2 regions of the Streptomyces sp. NPDC001507 genome follow, and region 2 is predicted to be linked to the other one. Evidence: predicted binding sites of a transcription regulator. Region 2 holds the regulator's gene; the other holds the start of a gene.

Region 1 (10,697 bases), on a different contig from region 2:
CCACCGGCTCACCCCGTGGCGCACCGACTGGTCCAGCCAGACCGGAGCCAGCCAGCTCGGCATCCTGCACGGCTCCAACTTCGACGTCCCCGCCTTCCGCTGGTACGAGAAGGACAGCCGCGAGGTGATGGTCTGCAACCGGCCGACCAGTGCCGCCGAACTCCAGCGCCGGGCGGTCGAGCGCACCGCCGACGGGGGGCTGCTCTCCCTGGACGGCGCCAGCCGCGGCAACCTCTTCAGCGGCGGCGCCGACGAACAGGCCCTGGTCCTGTCCATAGCCACCCGCCGCCGCGGCCGGGAGAACCGTTCCCGCGCCGGTTACTTCGCGTACTTCGCCGACCCGGCCAACGCCGTCCGCACCGCACTCTCCTTCTTCGCCGAGGTCGGCCGCGAGATCGGCCAGTCCACCACGGCCCGGCTCCGCAAGCAGCGCCCGCGCGTCAAGCGGGGCGGCCTCTACCCCTTCGTCCGCGCCTTCGCGACCGTCGTCGAACGGGACGTCGTCGTCGCCGCGGTCATGGGCGACCTCCTCGTCGGCCGCACCGCCGTCTACGCCGACCTGGTCGCCTACGACGAGGTCGCCCACCACTCAGGACCGCACAGCCGGGACGCGGAGAAGGTGCTGCAACGCCTGGACCGTGCCCTCGCCCTGATCGAGAAGGCCGCGGAACACGCCCCGCGGCAGTACCGGATCGTCGTCCTCTCCGACCACGGCCAGAGCCCCGGCGAGACCTTCCACACCCGCTACGGACTCGGCCTCGGCGACCTGGTCAGGGCAGGCTGCGGACTGCCCGTGCCGCGCAGGGCCGAGCGCACCCACAGCGGCACGGAGGCGCGGGCCGCCGTCCGAGCGGCGCTGCGCAGGCCGGTCGAGGAGGGCGGCGAGAAGCACCGGCCGACCCGGCACTCGGAGCCGGTCGTGCTCGCCTCCGGCAACCTCGGCCTGATCTCCTTCCCGGACGTGCCGCACCGCATGACCAAGGAGGAGCTGGACGCCCGCCACCCCGCGCTGCTCACCACGCTCGCCAACCATCCCGGCATCGGGTTCCTGCTGGTGCGCAGCGAGGAGCACGGCGGGGTGGTGCTCGGCGCGTACGGCGCGGAGATCCCGCTCGACCGGCTGGACGGCCCTGCGGGGCCGCTGGCCGTGTTCGGGGCGGGCGCCGCCGATGCGGTGCGGCGGACGCACTCCTTTCCGCACACCGCCGACATCATGGTGAACTCGTGGTACGACCCGGAGAGCGGGGAGGTGCTCGCTTTCGAGGAGCAGATCGGGTCGCACGGAGGGCTGGGGGGCGCGCAGGGGCGGCCGTTCCTCCTGTCACCGGTCTGTGTTTCCGAGCCGGCAGGGGACAGAGAAGAGCTCGTGGGAGCCGAGGCCGTGCATCGAGTGCTGCGGCGGTGGCTCCAGGAGGCGGATGGGCCGCAGGTTCCCTTGTCTGCGGAGGGTGAGAGGGCTGCGTAGTTCGTTCACTGCGGGTCGGTGGGGGGCTGGTCGCGCAGTTCCTCCCCCAGCCTTCGGCCGGGGGTACCCCCAGCGCCCCTTACGGGGCGCTGCAGGCGAGCCCTCCGGAAATTCAGCTGCGTTCGCCATGCCCCCGGCTCACACTGTTCGAGTCGCACATCTCTCGAACACCCCCAAGGAGCAGCCTCTTGCAGGCAGCCGTGACCGTCACCCCCTCCCGTATCCCCGAACTCCTCCTCGGTCTTGCCACCGTGCGGCCCGTGTTCATCTGGGGGGCGCCCGGGATCGGGAAGTCCTCCCTGGTGCGGGAGTTCGCCGAGTCGCTCGGGCTGGAGTGTGTGAGTCTGCTGGGTACGCAGCTCGCGCCCGAGGACCTGATCGGTGTTCCGCAGATCCGGGACGGGCGGTCCGTGTTCTGTCCGCCCGAAGCGATCGCCCGGGACGAGCCCTACTGCCTCTTCCTCGACGAGCTGAACGCGGCCACGCCCGACGTGCAGAAGGCGTTCTACTCGCTGATCCTCGACCGGCGCATCGGGAACTACGAGCTGCCCAAGGGCTCGATCGTCATCGGCGCAGGCAACCGGGCCACCGACAACGCCCTCGCCCGGCCCATCGCCTCCGCGCTCGTCAACCGGCTGGCCCACGTCCACCTGGAGGCCTCCGCGCACGACTGGCTCGCCTGGGCCGGGGCCAACGGCATCCACCCGTGGATCCTGGACCACCTCACCGACCGGCCCGACCACCTGTGGTCCAAGCCGCCGAAGACCGAGGAGCCGTTCTCCACCCCGCGCTCCTGGCACATGCTCTCCGACGCCCTGCACTCCTTCGGCCGTGACCTGGACGAGGACACGCTGAAGGTACTGGCGCACGGCACGCTCACCCCCGCCCACGCCACCGCCTTCTGCGGATACGTCAAGATCGTGCGCAGCCGGTTCGGGATCGAGGCCATCTTGAAGGGGGACGCGGGCTGGCCGCCCCGCATCGAGGACCGCGACCTGCTCTACTACCTCGCCGAGTCCTTCCGGGGACGACTCGTCAAGGAACTGCCCGCCGACAAGGAGCACATGTCGGCGAACGGCCGGCAGACCGCCTACCGCGCCAAGTCGCTGCTGGTGCAGCTGGCCGAGATCTCCGTCGAGGTCGCCCAGACCGTCATCGCCTCCGACGCCGACGGCAACCCGGTCCTGCCCGCCTGGTTCCTGATCGAGGCGGCCCGGGACATGCCCCGGCTGGTGGAGGCCCGGCGATGAGCCGGGCCACCGCAGCGCACAAGAAGAAGGACCCGGCCGCCGAGAACTTCGCGGCCGGTGTCGAGCTGCTGCGGGCCAACCCCGCCCTGCGGGCGGTGGAGTTCACGATCTGCCGGCACGAGAAGTGTGAACTCGCCCCCCGCGAGGGGCTGGTGCGCGCGGACTCCGACGGGGTGCTGCACGCGCACGCCACCCGGCGGGCCGAACCCGCCGAGTGGGCCTGGGCGTTGGCGCACTGCACCATCCATCTCGGTTTCGGGCACCTCCCGGCCGCCACCGGGCCGCGTGACCAGCCCGACCGCTACGACCTCGCCGCCCGCTGCACCGTCGTCAACCGCTTCCTGGAGACCTTCCCGGTCGGCGAGGCCCCCGGCCACCTGCCCGCCTCCTACCCGGAGGGCGACGAGGAGCGGCTCGCCGCCGGCTGGCGCCGGACCGGTGGCATCCCGGCGGCGTACGAGCGCGGAGGGACGAACGGCGGCGAGCCCGACCAGCTCCTCCTCTCCTGGAACAAGTGGGCCGGCCAAGTGCCCGACTGGCAGGTGGGGTTCGCGCACGCGCTGACCCGCACCATGTCCCGGGCGATGGACCTGGCCGGCGGCCGCCGCACCTCCATGTCCGGGCCGCCCACTCCACTGCGCCCCTGGGAACAGGCGCTGCGCTGGTTCGTCTCCTCCTACCCGCTGCTCGGCGGCATCGCGGCCGGCATCAAACTCGTCGCCGACGCCGAACTGGCCCGCGCCCACGACATCTCCGTCGCCGCCGTCAACCCCGAGGCCGGCGAGATCTACGTCAACCCGCTGCGGACCATGGACGACGAGGAGTGGCGGTTCGTCCTCGCCCACGAGATGCTGCACGCCGCCCTGCGCCACGGCGACCGCCTCGGCGCCCGCGACCCCTACCTCTTCAACATCGCCTGCGACTACGTCATCAACGGCTGGCTGGTCGAGATGCGCGTCGGCACCATGCCCGAAGGGCTGCTGTACGACGCCGGGCTGAAGGGGCTGTCGGCCGAGGAGGTGTACGACCGGATCGCCGTCGACCTGAGACGGATGCGGCGGCTCGCCACCCTCCGCGGCAAGGGACGCGGTGACGTGCTGGGCGCGCCGCTCGGGCCGCCCGGCGCGTACGTCGACCTCGACGAGTTCTACCGCCGCGGGCTGAGTCAGGGGCTCGACCTGCACCAGACGCAGGACCGGGGCCTGCTGCCCGGCGGACTGGTCGAGGAGATCCGCGCACTCAGCCATCCGCCGCTGCCCTGGGACGCCCGGCTCGCCCGCTGGTTCGACGAGTTCGTGCCGCGCCCGGAGGCCGTACGGTCGTACGCCCGCCCCTCGCGCCGGCAGTCGTCCACCCCGGACATCCCGCGCGCCGGCCGGTACTTCCCGCCCGAGGAGGTCGCCCGCTGCACCTTCGGCGTGGTCCTCGACACCTCGGGCTCCATGGACCGCACCCTGCTCGGCAAGGCCCTCGGCGCGATCGCCTCCTACGCCGAGGCCCGTGACGTACCCGCCGCACGTGTCGTCTTCTGCGACGCGGCCCCGCACGACGCCGGCTACCTCCCGACCACCGAGATCGCCGGCCGGGTCCGCGTGCACGGCCGCGGCGGGACGGTCCTGCAGCCCGGCATCGACCTGCTCCAGCGCGCCGACGACCTCCCGCCCGCCGCGCCGGTCCTGGTGATCACCGACGGCTGGTGCGACGTCCTGCGGGTGCGCCGCGAGCACGCCTACCTGATCCCGGACGGACGTCGCCTGCCGTTCACCCCCCGTGGGCCGGTCTTCCGGGTGCGGTGAGCCCTGATGTGATCGGATGGGGCGAGCGAACCGGTTCATTCGCCTTCATCGCCGAAAGGAACAACCGTGGCTACCACGCGCACCGCACACACCGTCTGGGAAGGCAGCCTGACCGAGGGCAACGGTGTCATCACCTTCGACTCCTCCGGTATCGGCGAGCAGCCCGTCACGTGGGCCTCGCGCTCCCAGGAGGCGAACGGCAGGACCAGCCCCGAGGAGCTGATCGCGGCCGCCCACTCCAGCTGCTTCTCCATGGCGCTGTCGCACGCCCTGACCGGTGCCGGCACCCCGCCCACCAAGCTGGTCACCAACGCCGACGTCACCTTCCAGCCGGGCACCGGCATCACCGGCATCCACCTGACCGTCGAGGGCACCGTCCCCGGCCTGGACGCGGACGGCTTCGTCGCCGCCGCCGAGGACGCCAAGAAGAACTGCCCGGTCAGCCAGGCCCTGGCCGGCACCACGATCACCCTGGACGCGAAGCTCGCCTGACCGTCCCGCCCGCCGCGCTGCCGCGCACCCCTCGTCCGAGGGTGCGCGGCAGCGTCGTTCCCGGGGTACCCGGCATTGACAACAGCTCGCTCAAGTTTTGTGCTGGAGTCGGGGAAGCGCCCGGGCGGAAAGGGGACGGACATGGCACGTGCGGTCGGTATCGACCTCGGTACGACGAACTCGGTGGTGGCCCTGCTGGAGGGCGGTGAGCCCACCGTCGTCGCCAACGCCGAGGGGGCGCGCACCACGCCGTCGGTCGTGGCCTTCGCGAAGAACGGCGACGTGCTGGTCGGCGAGGTCGCCAAACGGCAGGCGGTGACCAACGTGGACCGCACCGCGCGCTCGGTCAAGCGGCACATGGGCGACGCGGCCTGGCGGTTCCCGGAGAGCGGAAGCGTCGACGGCACCCGCTTCCGGGCCCAGGAGCTCTCGGCGCGCGTGCTGCAGAAGCTCAAGCGGGACACCGAGGCCTACCTCGGCGAGGACGTCACCGACGCGGTGATCACCGTGCCCGCGTACTTCGACGACGCCCAGCGGCAGGCCACCAAGGAGGCCGGGGAGATCGCCGGGCTGAAGGTGCTGCGGATCATCAACGAGCCGACGGCCGCCGCGCTGGCCTACGGCCTGGACCGGGGCGAGGAGCAGACCGTCCTCGTCTTCGACCTCGGCGGCGGCACCTTCGACGTGTCGCTCCTGGAGATCGGCGACGGCGTGATCGAGGTCAAGGCCACCAACGGCGACACGCACCTGGGCGGCGACGACTGGGACCAGCGGGTCGTCGAGCACCTCGTGAAGCGGTTCAAGGGGCAGTACGGCGTCGATCTCGGCAACGACAAGATGGCGGTGCAGCGGCTGCGCGAGAGCGCCGAGAAGGCGAAGATCGAGCTGTCGTCGTCGACGGAGACGTCGATCAACCTGCCGTACATCACGGCCTCCGCGGAGGGGCCGCTGCATCTGGAGGAGAAGCTGACGCGGGCCCAGTTCCAGGAGCTGACCGCCGACTTGCTGGACCGCTGCAAGAAACCCTTCCACCAGGCCGTCAAGGACGCGGGCGTGCAGGTGTCGGCGATCGACCACGTCATCCTGGTCGGCGGGTCCACCCGGATGCCCGCCGTCACCGAACTGGTCCGTGAACTCACCGGCAAGGACCCGCACAAGGGCGTCAACCCGGACGAGGTGGTCGCGGTCGGCGCGGCCCTCCAGGCGGGAGTCATCCGCGGTGACGTGAAGGACGTGCTGCTGCTCGACGTCACCCCGCTGTCCCTGGGCATCGAGACCAAGGGCGGCATCATGACCAGACTCATCGAGCGCAACACCACGATCCCGACCCGGCGTTCGGAGATCTTCACGACCGCGGCCGACAACCAGCCCTCGGTGGGCATCCAGGTCTACCAGGGCGAACGCGAGATCGCCGCGTACAACAAGAAGCTGGGCGTCTTCGACCTCACCGGCCTGCCGCCCGCACCGCGCGGGGTGCCGCAGATCGAGGTGGCCTTCGACATCGACGCGAACGGGATCATGCACGTCTCGGCGAAGGACCTGGCGACCGGCCGCGAGCAGAAGATGACCGTGACCGGCGGCTCCGCGCTCCCCAAGGACGACATCGACCGCATGATGCGGGAGGCGGAGCAGTACGCCGAGGAGGACCGCAAGCGGCGTGAGGCCGCGGAGACCCGGAACCAGGCCGAGCAACTCGTCTACCAGACGGAGAAGTTCCTCCGGGAGAACGAGGAGCGGGTGCCGGGCGCCACGAAGTCCGAGGTGGAGGCGGCGATCACCGAGCTGAAGGCGCTGCTGGAGCGGGACGCCGACACCGGGGAGCTGCGGCGGGGGGTGGAGAAACTGGCGAGCGTGAGCCAGCAGATGGGGCAGGCCATGTATGCCAGTGCCTCCAGCGGTTCGGCCGAGGAACAGCGGGCGCCCGAGGCCGGCGAGGAGGAGGGTGTGGTGGACGCCGAGATCGTGGACGACGAGAGGGACCGGGGTGCGGCCGGGTGAGGCACCACCGGGCTGCGCCGTCGTGGCTGAGCGCCGTTGCGGCGGGAAAAAGGCCTGGTTGTGGGCGGAGAGAGTTCGGTTGCGGCCGGAAGGGCGTGGTGGCGGGCGGAAGAGATCAGTTGCGGGTGGTCTCCCGGCCCCGGCGTTCCGGGCGGGGGCCCGACTGGCGGGGATCCCTCGACCGGTACACCACGTACGGGCGGAACAGGTACTGGACCGGGGCGCTGAACATGTGGACCAGGCGGGTGTACGGGATCAGGGTGATGAGGAGCATGCCGATGACCGCGTGGACCTGGTGGAGGACCGGGACGTCCGCCATCAGGGCTGTCCTCGGCCGGAGGGTGAGGAGGCTGCGGGCCCAGGGGGCGATGGTGGCGCGGTAGTCGTAGCCGTCGCCGGCGGTGCGGCTCAGCTTCGCGGTCATGCCCAGCACCATCGCGGCGATCAGGACCAGGTACATGACCTTGTCGTTCGCCGTCGTGGCGCCCGGCACGGGGACCCGGGTGCGGCGGCGGTACACGAGGAGGGCCAGTCCGGCCACCGTGAGGACGCCCGCGAGCGTGCCGCCGTAGAGGGAGAACAGGTGGCACGTGTGCGCGTCGACGCCGAGCGACCGGGTCCAGGACGCCGGGACGAGCAGGCCGACGAGGTGGCCGGCCAGGACGAACAGGATGCCGTAGTGGAAGACGGGGGAGGCGGTGTCCAGCAGCCTCGACTCGTGGACCTGGGAGGAGCGGCTGGTCCAGCCGCACCTGTCGTGGCGGTAGCGCCAGGTCAGGCCGGCTACCAGGAGGGCGCAGGCGATGTAGGGCAGGGCGCCCCACAGGAAGGTGGTCATGGGCGCACTCCGCCGGGCGGGGCCGGCAGGGCGGCGCAGACCGCGTCCAGGACACACGCGTACGGGGTGCCGAAGTCGGTGAGCCTGCCGCGCAGTTGCGCCAGGCAGTCGCGGTGCTCGGTGAGCAGGTCGGTGTTGCCGGTGCGGGCCGTGAACTCCAGGACGGCGGGGAGGAAGTCCGGCAGTTCCTCGCCGGCGAACTCCATCCCGTACGCCTTGTAGATGTCCTGGAAGCGGCCCAGGGACATGTCCCGGCGCCGGGTGTCGCCGTCCCGCCACCAGCTGAGGTAGAGGCTGTGCCGGTTCTTGAAGTCGAAGACCTGCACGTAGTGCGCGGCCAGCTCCTGCGGTGGGGTCACCGTCGCATGGTCGGTGAACTCCCGCAGTTGCGGGGCGGCTTCGCGCAGCAGCGGCAGCCGGGCGACGAAGTCGTCGTCCGGGTAGGTCAGACAGAGCGCCGCCGCCTGGTAGAACACCGCGTCCGAGGGCATCAGTCCTCCTTCGCCTCGTCGGGAGTGCCGGCGGTCTGCCGTCTGCGCAGACCGTGGAAGTTCTGCACCGACACCACAGGGAGCAGTTTCCGCCCCGAGTCCTGGCCGAAGGGGCCGTCGCCGCCCATGCCCGGGCCGCCGTCGAAGTCGAGGCTGCACCCGTCGGGCAGCGCGGACTCCTCCAGGCGGCGGGCGTCGCCGACGGCCGCCGTCGGGATCACGTACCGGTCCTCGTGCCTGGCGATCGCCAGCAGCCGGTACATCGCCTCGATCTCCTCCGGCCGCATGCCGACCGCGCGGCCGATCGCCGGGTCCGGCTCCTCGCCCAGGTTGAGCGCCCGCATGTGGGAGCGCATCGCCGCGAGCTTCTCCAGGCAGGCGCGGACCGGGGCGGGGTCGCCCGCGCTGAACAACTCGGCCAGGTATTCGAGCGGGATGCGCAGGGTGTCGATCGCGGCGAACAGGTTGCCGGCGTCCTCGCCGTCGTGACCGGTCTCGGAGAGCGCGTCCACGACGGGGGACAGCGGCGGGATGTACCAGACCATGGGCAGCGTGCGGTACTCCGGATGCAGCGGCAGCGCCACCCGGTACCTGCTGATCAGCGCGTGGACCGGGGAGCGGCGGGCCGCCTCCGTCCAGTCGTCCGGGATGCCCGCCGCCGCGCAGGCCCGCCGCACGGCCGGGTCCTCCGGGTCGAGGAAGACGCCCAGCTGGGCCTCGTACAGCGCCTTCTCGTCCGCGGTCTCGGCGGCCGCCGTCACCCGGTCGGCGTCGTAGAGGACCACCCCGAGGTAGCGCAATCGGCCCACGCAGGTCTCCGAGCAGACCGTGGGCAGACCGGCCTCGATCCGCGGGGAGCACAGCGTGCACTTCTCGGCCTTGCCGGTGGTGTGGTTGAAGTAGACCTTCTTGTACGGGCAGCCGGTGACGCACATCCGCCAGCCCCGGCACCGGTCCTGGTCGACCAGCACGATGCCGTCCTCGGTCCGCTTGTACATCGCCCCGGACGGACAGGAGGCCACGCAGGACGGGTTCAGGCAGTGCTCGCAGATGCGGGGCAGGTAGAACGTGAAGGTCTGCTCGAACTCGAACCGCACCTTGTCCGAAGCCTGTTGGCGGGCGCGCGCGACCAGCGGGTCCGGGTCGCCGTGGGCGGCGGCAGCGGCCAGGCCGTCGTCCCGGTTCGCGGACCACTCGATCTTCATGGGCTTGCCGTCGGGCTGGGAGACCGGGCGGGCCACCGGATAGCCGTCGCCGAGCGGGGCGTCGGTGAGGTTGCGGTACTCGTACGTCCAGGGCTCGTAGTAGTCCTTGATCTCCGGGAGCCTGGGATAGGCGAAGATCCCGGCCAGCTTGTGCAGCCGGCCGCCCGCCTTGAGCTTGAGCGCGCCCCGCCGGTTCAGCTCCCAGCCGCCGCGCCACCGCTCCTGGTCCTCGTAACGGCGCGGATAGCCCTGGCCGGGGCGGGTCTCGACGTTGTTGAACCAGACGTGCTCCATGCCCCGCCGGTCGGTCCATGCCTGCTTGCAGGTGACCGAACAGGTGTGACAGCCGATGCACTTGTCGAGGTTCATGACCATCGCGATCTGGGCCATCGGGCGCATCAGTGCTCGACCTCCTGGGCACGGCGCCGGATCACCGTCACCTCGTCGCGCCGGCTGCCCGTCGGGCCCGGGTAGTCGCAGGACCAGGACAGCTGGGCGTAGCCGCCGATCAGGTGCGAGGGCTTGAGGATCGGCCGGGTCAGCGGGTTGTGGATGCCGCCGCGCACGCCGGTGGCCTCCGCCTTCGGGACGGCCACCGTGCGCTTCTGGGCGTGGTGCAGGTAGACCGTGCCGGCCGGCATCCGGTGCGAGACGACCGCGCGGGCCACCACCACGCCGTTGCGGTCGTCCGCCTCCACCCAGTCGTCGTCCCCGACCCCGATCGTGTCCGCGTCCTGCGGGGACATCCAGATGTTCCGGCCACCCTGGGAGAGCGCCGGCATGAACAGGTTGTCCTGGTACGCGGAGTGGATCGACCACGCGCCGTGCGGGGTGAGTTGGCGGACCGTCACCTCGCGCTGCCCGTCGGGGCCGACACGCGGTTCGCCGACCAGCTTGTTCATGTCCAGCGGCGGCCGGTAGACGGGCAGTGCCTCGCCGAGCTCGTGGACCCAGTCGTGGTCGAGGAAGAAGTGCTGGCGGCCGGTGAGCGTGTGCCACGGCTTGAGGTGCTCGGTGTTCAGGGTGAACGCCGTGTACCTGCGGCCGTCGGACCCGCTGCCCGACCACTCCGGCGAGGTGATCACCGGGACCGGCGCCGCCTGCGTGTCGGCGTAGGTGACCCGCCTGCCCTCGTGCTCGGCGGCCAGGTGGGCCATCTCCT
Region 2 (10,697 bases):
ATGAACATCCGCACCACCCGCGTCCACATCGCCAAACTCGCCGCCACCCTCGGCAGCGAGAGCCGCGCCCAGCTCGGCTACCTCATCGCACGCTCGGGGATCCTTGATCCGGAAGGCTGACCGCGTCCGAGGCCCTGTCGGGGGCCGTGCCCGAGGCCGTGCCGGAAACCCCGCTCGCCCCGCCCGGCGGCCGGTCCAGCCCCACCTGGGCTATCCGCACGCCGAGTTGGGTGCGGCTGGCCGCGCCCAGGGTCTCCGAGAGGCGGGCGATGTGGGCGCGGCAGGTGCGCACGCTGATGCCGAGGCGTTCGGCGATCACGGCGTCCTGGTGGCCCTCGGCGAGCAGCGCGGCGATGGACTGCTCCCGGTGCGAGATGCCCTCGATGCCGGTGTCGGGGAGCGGGGCGGTGAGCGGGATCGCGAGGCGCCACAGACGTTCGAAGACCGTGACGAAGTACTCGACGAGGGCGGGGTGGCGCAGCTCCAGGGCCATCGTGCGGTCCGCGTTCGCGGGGATGAACGCCACCGTGCGGTCGAAGAGGATGAGCCGGTCGATGACCTCGTCGAGGGTGCGGGCCTCGACCGCGTCGCCCATCAGCTCCAGGTAGTTGAGCAGGCCCTGGCCGTGCCGGGCGACGTGCGTGTACAGGTCGCGCATCCGCACGCCCCGCCCGCGCAGGGCGACGGCCCGGTGCAGGCCCTCGGTCAGCTCCGACTCGCGCCGGATGCCGCCGGGCTGCACGGTCAGCACCTCCTGCGTGCACGCCTCCGTCGCCTCGTCCATGGCCGCCTGGATCCGGGACAGTCCGTCGAGCACCCGGATGGCCGCCGTGCCCTCCGCGGACGCCGAGACGGCCTGCAGATGCCGTCCCAGACCGGCGTACCACTCGAACGCCGCGACCGCCGACCCCATCCGCCGCTGGCTGTCCGTCACCTCGTCGTAGACCCCGCGCAGCAGCCGGGTCATGACCTCCTGCGGGGCGGTCGGCACCAGCCAGTCCATGTCATCGGGGTCGGGGTGCAGCAGCGCCAGTTCAAGCAGGCAGGGCACCACGTCGGCGTCCGTGCGCGGCACCCGGCCCCGGCGCACGGCCCGGGAGTACACCCGGTCCCCGGCGGCGCACAGCCGGTCGGCACCGTGTGGATGCTCCTCCGTCCCGTGCCCGGCCATCGCCCATTCCACCCCCCGGTTTGCTGCCTCTTCCGCAGCGCAACTATGAGCGGTCCGGACCGGGTCCGCAACACGGCTCCCCTCGCACGGGGCGCCGTATTGCCCGGATGCGACCGGATATCGCACCGCCTCCGCCGACCACATTGCAACAAGATGACGGTGGTGCCAGGGGGGTGCGGGCGGCATCGTGAGAGCCGCTTCCCACGGGTGTCGCCGGACACCCGGCGGGGCCCCGGGCCATCCTCCCCCGATCGGGCCGGGGCCCCGTGCAACGCGCCCACGGGGGAGATGCGTTGCAGGGAGGGCCGCTCGCGGGCGCGTGGCGCGGCGGTCTCGGCGAATCCCCGAAATCCGCCAGTGATCGCCGCGTTACGTGCCCGCTCTAACGTCCCTCCATGGCGGACATATTCGACGCGTACGCGTTGGCCGACGCGTGGGACGAGATGTTTGTGCGGCCGGGTGAGGTCAGGACCGCCTATGAGCCGGTACTGGCTGCGCTCCAGCCGATCGAACCGAGTGAACTGCGGTTCCGGGCCGACCAGATGGCCCGGGCCTTCACCGACCGGGGGGTGACCTACGCCTTCGCGGGCGAGGAACGGCCCTGGCCGCTGGACCTGGTGCCGAGGATCCTCGACGCCCTGGAGTGGGATCTTCTGCGAAGAGGCGTGGCCCAGCGGGTCCGGGCGCTGGAGGCCTATCTGGCCGACGCCTACGGACACGCGCGGGCCTTCGAGGACGGGGTGGTGCCCTGGCGGCTGCTGTTGGGCTCGCCGCACTTCCACCGGGCCGCGCACGCGGTGGAGCCGCCCGGCGGGGTGCGCATCCATGTGGCCGGAATCGACCTGGTCCGCGACGAGGCGGGAGCCTTCCGCGTCCTCGAGGACAACGTGCGGGTGCCGAGCGGGGTGTCGTACGTCATCGAGAACCGGCGCGCGATGACCCGGATCTTCCCCTCGCTCTTCGCCGAGCAGCACGTGCTCCCGGTGGACGGGTACGCGGGGCGGCTGCTCGCCGCGCTGCGGGCCGCGGCGCCCGGCGGGGCGGCGAGCGATCCCCGGGTGGTCGTCCTCACCCCCGGGCCCAGCAACGCGGCCTACTTCGAACACGCCCTGCTGGCACGGCTGATGGGTGTGCAGCTGGTGGAGGGCCACGACCTGGTGTGCCGGAGCAACCGGGTGTGGATGCGCACGACGCGCGGCGAGGTGCCCGTGCACGTCGTCTACCGGCGCCTCGACGACGACTTCCTCGACCCGCTGCACTTCCGCCCCGACTCGGTGATCGGCTGCCCCGGCATCCTGAGCGCCGCCATCGCGGGGAACGTCACACTCGCGAACGCCGTAGGCAACGGCATCGCGGACGACAAACTCCTCTACACCTACGTCCCGGACCTGATCCGCTACTACCTCGGGGAAGAACCGGTCCTCCCCAACGTCGAGTCCTACCGACCGGACGAACCAGGCCAGTTGGAGGCGGTCCTGGACCAGCTGGACCAGCTGGTGGTGAAGCCTGTGGACGGGGCCGGAGGGCAGGGCATCGTGATCGGCCCGAAGGCCGACAAGAAGACCCTGGAACGCACTCGCAAAGCCGTCGCGGCCGACCCGCGCGGCTTCATCGCGCAGCGCCCGGTCGCCCTCTCCACCTCCCCCACCCTCTCGGGTGAACGGATGGCCCCGCGCCACATTGACCTGCGTCCGTTCGCCGTGAACGACGGCGACGGCATCTGGGTGCTGCCCGGCGGCCTCACCCGGGTCGCCCTCCAGGAGGGCAACCTGATCGTCAACTCCAGCCAGGGCGGCGGGTCCAAGGACACCTGGGTGCTCGCCGAGGGCCCGGCGGAGCGCCCCGAGCCGGTCGGCGCGGGCCCGATCCCCGCCGTCGCCCCGCGCCGCCTCGGCCCCGACGGCAGCCGCGCGGTCGTAGCGGAAGGAGCGCAGCAGCAGTGAACGACGTGATCCTCTCCCGTATCGCCGAGTCGCTGACCTGGACCGGCCGCTACGTCGAACGGGCCGACGCCACCGGCCGGATCCTCGACGCCTACCTGCACCGGCTGCTGGAGGACCCCTGGCGCGACGAGGACGCCGCCTGCCGGTCGCTGTACGCGATCCTCGGCGTGGACGCCGGTCCGGAACGGGTCGACATGCAGCAGGTCCTCGACCAGCTCGCCTTCGACGCCCGCTCCACCTGCTCCATCGAGGGCGCGCTCGGCGCCGCCCGGCTGAACGCGCGCAGCGCCCGCGAGGCCGTCTCCTCCGAGATGTGGGAGTGCCTCAACTCCACCTGGCACGCGCTCGGCGACCGGCGCCGCGCCGCCCGCCGTACCGGCCCCTACGCCTACCTGGAACTGGTGCGCAGCCGGGCCGCGCTCTTCTTCGGGCTCGCCGACTCCACCATGAGCCGGGACGACAGCTGGCGGTTCGTCGTCCTCGGGCGGAGCCTGGAGCGGGTGGACATGACGGTACGGCTGCTCTCGGTGCGCGTGCTGGACGCGGCGCACGCGCCGGACTGGCCGACGCTGCTCAGCGCGAGCGGCGCCGACGAGGCGTACGCCCGGGTGCACAGCGGCTTCGGGGACACCCCGAGGGTGGCCGAATTCCTGCTCCTGGACCGGGACTTCCCACGCTCGGTGCTGCACGCGCTGACCACGGCCGAGGAGTGCCTGGCCGCGCTCGGCCGGCCCCGCCAGGATCCGGCCCGCTCCCCCGTCGGCCGGGCCCGCACCCGTCTCGAATACCTCGACACCGCCACCCTGGAGGAGCAGCTGCCGGTCCTGCTGCGCGACCTCCAGCAGGCCTGCATGGCGTCCGCCGACGCGGTGGCGGAGCGGTTCTTCCCGTACCAGGGGCTCGTGCAGTGGGCCCAGGAAGGAGCCTGAGATGGCTCGTCGCCTCCGCATCCGGCACACCACCCGGGTCTCCTACGCGCAGCCCGCGGCCTCCTCGCACAACGAGGTCCGGATGACGCCGCTGACCCTGCCGGGGCAGACCACGCTGGACGCGCGGGTCACGGTGCAGCCGGCGACCGCAGTCTGGTCGTACTGGGACTACTGGGGCACCCAGGTCACCGGCTTCGACCTCCTCGAACCGCACGAGGAGGTGACGATCATCGCGTCCAGTCTGGTGGAGACGGCGGCGCCGGCGCCGCTGCCGACCGCGCCCGGGTGGGTGGAGCTGGCCGAACGGGCCTCGGGGTCACGGCTGTCGGAGTTCGTGACGCCGACCGGACGTACGTCGGTGCCGCAGAAGCTGGTGAAGAAGGCGCTGGGCGCGGCGGCGGGGCTGGGCCCGCACGAGGCCGCGGTGGCCGTGTCCGGGATGGTCGCGGACCGGGTGACGTACCTGCCGGGGACGACCGGGGTGAACACCTCGCCCGCGGAGGCGTGGGCCCAGCGGGCGGGCGTCTGCCAGGACATCACCCACCTCACCGTCGCCCTGCTGCGGGGGCTGGGACTGCCGGCCCGGTACGTGTCCGGGTACCTGCACCCCGAGCGGGAGGCCGAGCTGGAACGGCCCGTCGCCGGGCAGAGCCACGCCTGGATCGAGTACTGGGCCGGCGACTGGTGCGGATACGACCCGACGAACCGGGTGCGGGCCGGCGAGGACCACGTGGTGGTGGGCCGGGGCCGGGACTACGACGACGTCACCCCGCACAAGGGGATCTACCGGGGCGTTCCCGGAGGAGCTCCGGAGGTGACCGTGGAGTTCACCAGGGTCGCGTAGTCGTCTGCGGGGCGGTGGGGGCTGGTCGCGCAGTTCCTCCCCCAGCCTTCGGCCGGGGGGACCCCCAGCGCCCCTTACGGGGCGCTGCACTCGCGTCAGCTTCCCAGCTGCGGGCAATCGCGCGGCGGCACCCTGCGAGCGCCGGTAAGTGACACCCTCGCCCGCGACGGCCCCGTTCCCCTCCCGGGGACGGGGCCGTCGGCAGGGGTTACTTGAGGCCCGCCGCCGCGCAAGCGGTCTTGTACGCGGCCGTGCAGATCTGCGAGATCTTGTAGATGCCGTCCGCGACGACGGTGTCCTTGATCTTGCTCTTGGTCACGGCGCTGACCTGCACCAGCTGGGACGGGATGTTCTTGTTGGTCGGGCTGTCGACGCTGTCCTGGGTGAGCGCGTCGAACTGGATGTCCTTGCCCTGGACCTTGTAGACGGCCATCTGGGCGGCGGCCTCGGCCTCGTCGGGGTACGGCTTGTAGACCGTCATGTACTGCTCGCCGGCGAGGATCCGCTGGATGGCGTCGAGGTCCGCGTCCTGGCCGGTGATCGGCGGCATGTTGGTCACGCCCGCGGCCTTGAGGGCCTTGACGACACCGCCCGCCATGGCGTCGTTGGCGGAGTAGACGGCGGCGATGTTGTCCTTGCCGAGCAGGCCGATGGCCTTGGTGACCTCCTGCTCGGCGATGTCCGGGTTCCAGTCCTTGGTGTCGTACGAGTAGCCCGCGGTCGTCACCTTGCCGTTCAGCTCGGACAGGGCGCCCGTCTTGAACTGCTTGGCGTTGGGGTCGGTCGGCGAGCCGTTGATCATGACGACCTTGTCGGAGGTGTCGACGTTCGAGCCGAGCGCCTCCAGGAGGGTACGGGCCTGGACCTCGCCCACCAGCTCGTTGTCGAAGGAGACGTAGGCGTCGATGGGGCCCTCGGCGAGGCGGTCGTAGGCGATGACCGGGATGCCCGCGGCCTTGGCCTTCTTCACCGTGCCCGCGATGGCGTGCGCGTCGACGGCGTCCAGGATGATCACGTCGTCCTTGTCGGCGATCATCTGCTGCATCTGCGTCGCCTGCGTGGAGGCGGACGAGCCGGCGTTCTGGTAGTCGACCTTGCCCTGGTTGTTGGTCAGCTCGGCGATCTTCGACTTCATGATCGGGTAGTCGAAGGTGCTGTACCGGGTGTTGATCTTGTCCGGCATCAGCACGCCCACCGTGATGTCGTTGCCCTTCGTCGGGGTCGCGGACGTCGACGAACCTGTCGCGTTGAGCACGCCGCAGCCGGCAAGCGAAAGGGTCATCGTGGACGCGGCCACAAACATGGCTATACGACGCATACGGGGGCTCACTTCAGGTGCGTTCCGGACGTGGGCTGCTTTGCGACCCAGATGTCTGAAAAGCCAACGCGTAGGCCACACCTGGCGTCAAGCGGAACTACTTAACGAGTGCGCAACACCACGCTCCGCTGCTTGTGTGAAGGCTCAGCGGAATCACCTCCAAACACTCTTTACGGACCCTCCATCCAACGGGAGTTCACGGGCAGGCAAAGATCAGTACAACCAACGCGGTTCCTCACGAGTCGACATCCGGAACGATCGTCCCGCTCGTTCGGATGCGACCAGAGGATCGAATGAACCCAGCCAGAAGCGCCGCGGCCGCCGCCGTGGTGTTCGCCACCGCCGGCACGCTGCTCGGCGGCGCCGTCGGCACCGCCTCGGCGGCCACGGCCTGCTCCTCCCCCGTCTTCAAGCGGCAGTTGTTCGCGAACACCGCGTTCAAGGGCACCCCGGAGAAGACCGCCTGCGACTCCGCGGTCGACGAGAGCTGGAGCGGCGCCCCGGCGTCCGGCCTCCCGAAGGACGACTTCGGCGTCCGCTGGACCGTCACCCGCGACTTCGGCTCCGGCGGCCCCTTCGCCCTCGCCGCCTCCGGCCTCGACGGCATCCGCGTCTACCTCGACGGCAGCCGCAGGCTCGACCTGTGGAAGAACACCACCAGGACGGTGAGCAGGACCGTCAACGTGACCGTCCCGTCCGGCAGGCACACCCTGCGGGTCGACTACGTCAACTGGACCGGCGCCGCCAGGGTCAGGTTCACGTACACCCCCCGCACCTCGGCCTCGGTGGACAGGGTCCGGCCGCTCGCCCCCGGCGGGGCATCGGTGTCGTACGACGCGACGTCCGGCAGGGCCCGGCTCGGCTGGGCCCGGAACAAGGAGATGGACCTCGCGGGGTACCGGGTCTACCGGCGCCTGAAGGGAACGCCGTTCGGCAGCAGGCCGCTGGCGACCACCACCGCCGCCGCGTACTCCGACGTCCCGCCGAAGACCGGCGCCACGTACTACTACGAGGTCCGCGCCTACGACAAGGCGGGCCACGAGTCCGCCGGAAGCGCCGACCAGGGCGTCACGACCCCTGACAGGACCCCGCCGGCCGCGCCGTTCGTCGAGATGGACGGGTGCCCGGCCGGCAAGCCGTACGCGGCCCCCGAACTCGTCACGACCGCGCAGAACGCGGCGGACATCGTCCTGTACGAGATGCAGAGGAGGAACCCCGTCACGGGCGCCTGGGCCACCGTCTACACCGGCACCAAGAGCGCGATCTGCGACACCGGCCGGCCGGCCGACGGCAGCAAGGTCACCTACCGGGGCCGGGCCCGCGACACCGCCGGGAACTGGTCCGCGTACTCGGCCGCCGCCACGTTCACCACCAGCGACCTGACGCCTCCGGCGGCCGTCACCGACGTCCGCGTCGAGTACCGTTCGGGCGTGCCGCACCTGGTGTGGGCACCCGTCGACGGCGCCGCCTCGTACCAGGTCCTGCAGTACGACCCGGCGACCGGCGGCTACGGCGACGCGCTCCCCGGCACCGGCACCGCGGGCCGCACCACCGTGGACACCGACGTCGTCCCGGGCCAGCGGCTCGCTGTCGCCGACAGCTACCGGTACGCGGTGCGCTCGGTGGACGCGGCGGGCAACGCGGCCGCCCCCGTGGAGGTCACGCTGGCGATGGCGGACCGTGCGGAGGCCGTCCCCGCGTTCGAGACCCGCGCGAGCCGGTTCGACGAGGGAGTGATGGTCTGGTGGAGCAGCGCGGACCCGTGGACCTTCGGCGAGGACCGGCCGTTGCTCACCTACCGGGTGATCCGCACCGACAGGGCGACCGGCGTCAGCAGCACGGTGGCCGGGTGCAAGCCGAACAACGCGCAGGACCTGCCGCTGACGGATCCCGAGACGTACTGGACCTGGACCGGCGACGACGCTCCGGCGTACGCCGGGGACCGGCAGATCAACGGCTCCTGCTGGGACGTCTCCGGCGCGTCCGAGACGGCCTACGACTACACGGTCGTGACGATCGACCCGTACGGCCACGAGTCGCCGCCCGGTCCGGCGGCCACGGCGACCATGCCGGACACCGTGCGCCCGGCCCCGGTGGAGAACCTGACGGCCGAAGCCGTCCCGCTGGGCGTCCGCCTGACGTGGACACCGCCCGCCGACGACGACGTCACCGAGTACTACGTATGGCAGGGCACGACCGACCCGGACACCGGCGAGACGGTCTGGAAGAAGAACTGCTGGACCTCGAACTCCGCAACGACCGGGATCGTCTGCCCGACCGTCCCGGACGGCGCCACCCACGTCTACCGCGTGGCCGCAGCCGACGGTTTCCACCTGTACGAGAACGAGGGCCCCGACTTCTTCCACACCACGGCCGTCCAGGTCGCCCTGCCGGACACCCGGCCGCCCGGCTGGACCACGGCCGGTGTCCGTGCGGACCGTCACCCGGATCTGTACGTCGGCTGCTCGGAGAGCTCCGGCCTCGGCGACTGCTCCCGGTTCACCGCCTACCGGGTGGAGCGCTGGGACCCGGCCGCGGCCGCCTGGGGCACCCTGGCCGAGGGCCCCGCGGGCACCGCCGCCTACTGCATGGACACGACCGTGTCCGGGGACGAGCTGGGGCTCTACTACTACCGCGTCGTCCGCCTGGACGCCTCGGGCGCCGAGGCGTCGGTCACCTCGGCGGCCTACGGCATCTGGGACTACTGACCAGATGACGAAAGGGGCCCGGAGGTCGTGACCTCCGGGCCCCTTTCGCACGGGTACCGCTAGTCCTTGGCCTTCTTCGGCCGCCACACCACCAGCGCGCTGGTCTGCTGGACCTCCTGGTACGGGACCAGGTCGCGGCGGTAGGAGGCGTGGACGGCGGCCTCGCGCTGCTGCATGGCGGCCGCCGCGCCGTCGACCGCCGACTGGAGTTCGGCGACGCGCTGCTGGAGCGCCATGACCTGGTTCTCCAGTTCGATGATGCGCTTGATGCCGGCCAGGTTGATGCCCTCGTCCTGGGACAGCGTCTGCACCTGGCGGAGCAGTTCGATGTCGCGGGCCGAGTAGCGTCGGCCGCGCCCGGCCGTGCGGTCGGGGGAGACCAGGCCGAGGCGGTCGTACTGGCGCAGCGTCTGCGGGTGCAGTCCGGAGAGCTGGGCCGCCACCGAGATGACGTAGACCGGGGTCTCCTCGGTCAGTTCATACGGGTTCCGTCGACGGCCGTCCATCTCGTCATGCTCCCTTCGCAGCCTCGAACAACTGGGCGCGCGGGTCCTCGCCCGCGGTCGCCTCGCGATACGCCTCCAGTGCGTCACGAGCATTCCCCGACAGGTCCTTCGGGACACTCACCTCGACGGTGACCAGGAGGTCGCCGCGGGTTCCGTCCTTGCGGACCGCGCCCTTGCCACGGGCGCGCATGGTGCGGCCGTTGGGCGTGCCCGGGGGCAGCTTCAGCGTGACCGGCGGTCCGCCCAGGGTGGGCACCCTGACCTCGCCGCCGAGCGCCGCCTCGGTGAAGGTCACCGGGACGGTCACCGTGAGGTTGTCGTCCTTGCGGCCGAACACCGGGTGGGTGTCCACGTGCACCATGACGTACAAGTCGCCCGCGGGGCCGCCGCGTTCGCCCGGTGCGCCCTTGCCGCGCAGCCGGATGCGCTGGCCGTCGGTCACCCCGGCCGGGATGCGGACCTGCATGGTCCGGGACGACTTGGCGCGCCCGCTGCCCTTGCAGTCGGGGCAGGGGTTCTCCGCGATCAGGCCGCGGCCCTTGCAGTCCGGGCAGGGGTCGGTCAGCGAGAAGCCGCCGCCGGAGCCCCGCGCCACCTGGCCGGTGCCGACGCAGGTCGGGCACACCCTGGGCGTGCCGTTCGCGTCGCCGGTGCCCGAACAGGCCTTGCAGGGGGCCTGCGAGGACATCCGCAGCGGGACCGTGGCGCCCTCGATGGCCTCCGTGAAGCTCAGCGTGACCTCGGACTCGATGTCCTGGCCGCGCCGCGGCTGGGTACGGCCGGCCGTGCCGCCGCCCCGGTTGAACAGGCCCCCCAGGACGTCACTGAAGCCGCCGCCGCCGAAGCCGCCCCCGCCCTGGGCGCCACCTCCGAAGAGGTCGCCCAGGTCGAAGTTGAAGTTGCCGCCGCCCGCGCCCGGCCCCGGGCGGAACCCGCCGTTGCCGAAGAGGGCGCGGGCCTCGTCGTACTCCTTGCGCTTCTTGGGGTCGCCGAGTATGTCGTTCGCCTCGGAGATCTCCTTGAAGCGCTCCTCGGCCCTGGCGTTGCCCTTGTTGGCGTCCGGGTGGAACTCGCGGGCGAGCTTCCGGTACGCCTTCTTGATCTCGGCCTCGGTGGCGTCCTTGGGGACGCCGAGGACCTTGTAGTAGTCCTTCTCGATGAAGTCCTTGGTGCTCATCCCCGACGCCCCTCCTTCCACGTGTTACCTACGACTTCAGCCCTCCTCAGGGCCGTTGTCCTTCTCGTCGGCCGCGGGGGCCTCTTCGGTCCCCTCGGCCT

Evidence for each region. The regulator HspR, encoded in region 2, represses chaperone genes until heat shock. The targets are predictions, from matches to a motif close to TTGAGNNNNNNNNNCTCAA.
Region 1: the regulator HspR is predicted to act here: its motif matches at 5,079-5,097, upstream of dnaK (molecular chaperone DnaK).

The regions. Positions count from the first base shown of each region.
Region 1 is NZ_JBIAVV010000006.1:132,639-143,335, reverse strand. Features, by position in the region: gene ACFY0K_RS20655 (alkaline phosphatase family protein) at 1-1,465, shown strand, start outside; gene ACFY0K_RS20650 (ATP-binding protein) at 1,654-2,715, shown strand; gene ACFY0K_RS20645 (hypothetical protein) at 2,712-4,511, shown strand; gene ACFY0K_RS20640 (OsmC family protein) at 4,578-5,003, shown strand; gene dnaK (molecular chaperone DnaK) at 5,145-7,001, shown strand; gene narI (respiratory nitrate reductase subunit gamma) at 7,117-7,839, opposite strand; gene narJ (nitrate reductase molybdenum cofactor assembly chaperone) at 7,836-8,330, opposite strand; gene narH (nitrate reductase subunit beta) at 8,330-9,934, opposite strand; gene ACFY0K_RS20615 (nitrate reductase subunit alpha) at 9,934-10,697, opposite strand, start outside.
Region 2 is NZ_JBIAVV010000011.1:142,838-153,534, reverse strand. Features, by position in the region: gene ACFY0K_RS32790 (LuxR C-terminal-related transcriptional regulator) at 1-120, shown strand, start outside; gene ACFY0K_RS32785 (LuxR C-terminal-related transcriptional regulator) at 83-1,171, opposite strand; gene ACFY0K_RS32780 (circularly permuted type 2 ATP-grasp protein) at 1,567-3,114, shown strand; gene ACFY0K_RS32775 (alpha-E domain-containing protein) at 3,111-4,043, shown strand; gene ACFY0K_RS32770 (transglutaminase N-terminal domain-containing protein) at 4,045-4,887, shown strand; gene ACFY0K_RS32765 (sugar ABC transporter substrate-binding protein) at 5,096-6,205, opposite strand; gene ACFY0K_RS32760 (PA14 domain-containing protein) at 6,499-8,913, shown strand; gene ACFY0K_RS32755 (heat shock protein transcriptional repressor HspR) at 8,973-9,419, opposite strand; gene dnaJ (molecular chaperone DnaJ) at 9,424-10,596, opposite strand; gene grpE (nucleotide exchange factor GrpE) at 10,633-10,697, opposite strand, start outside.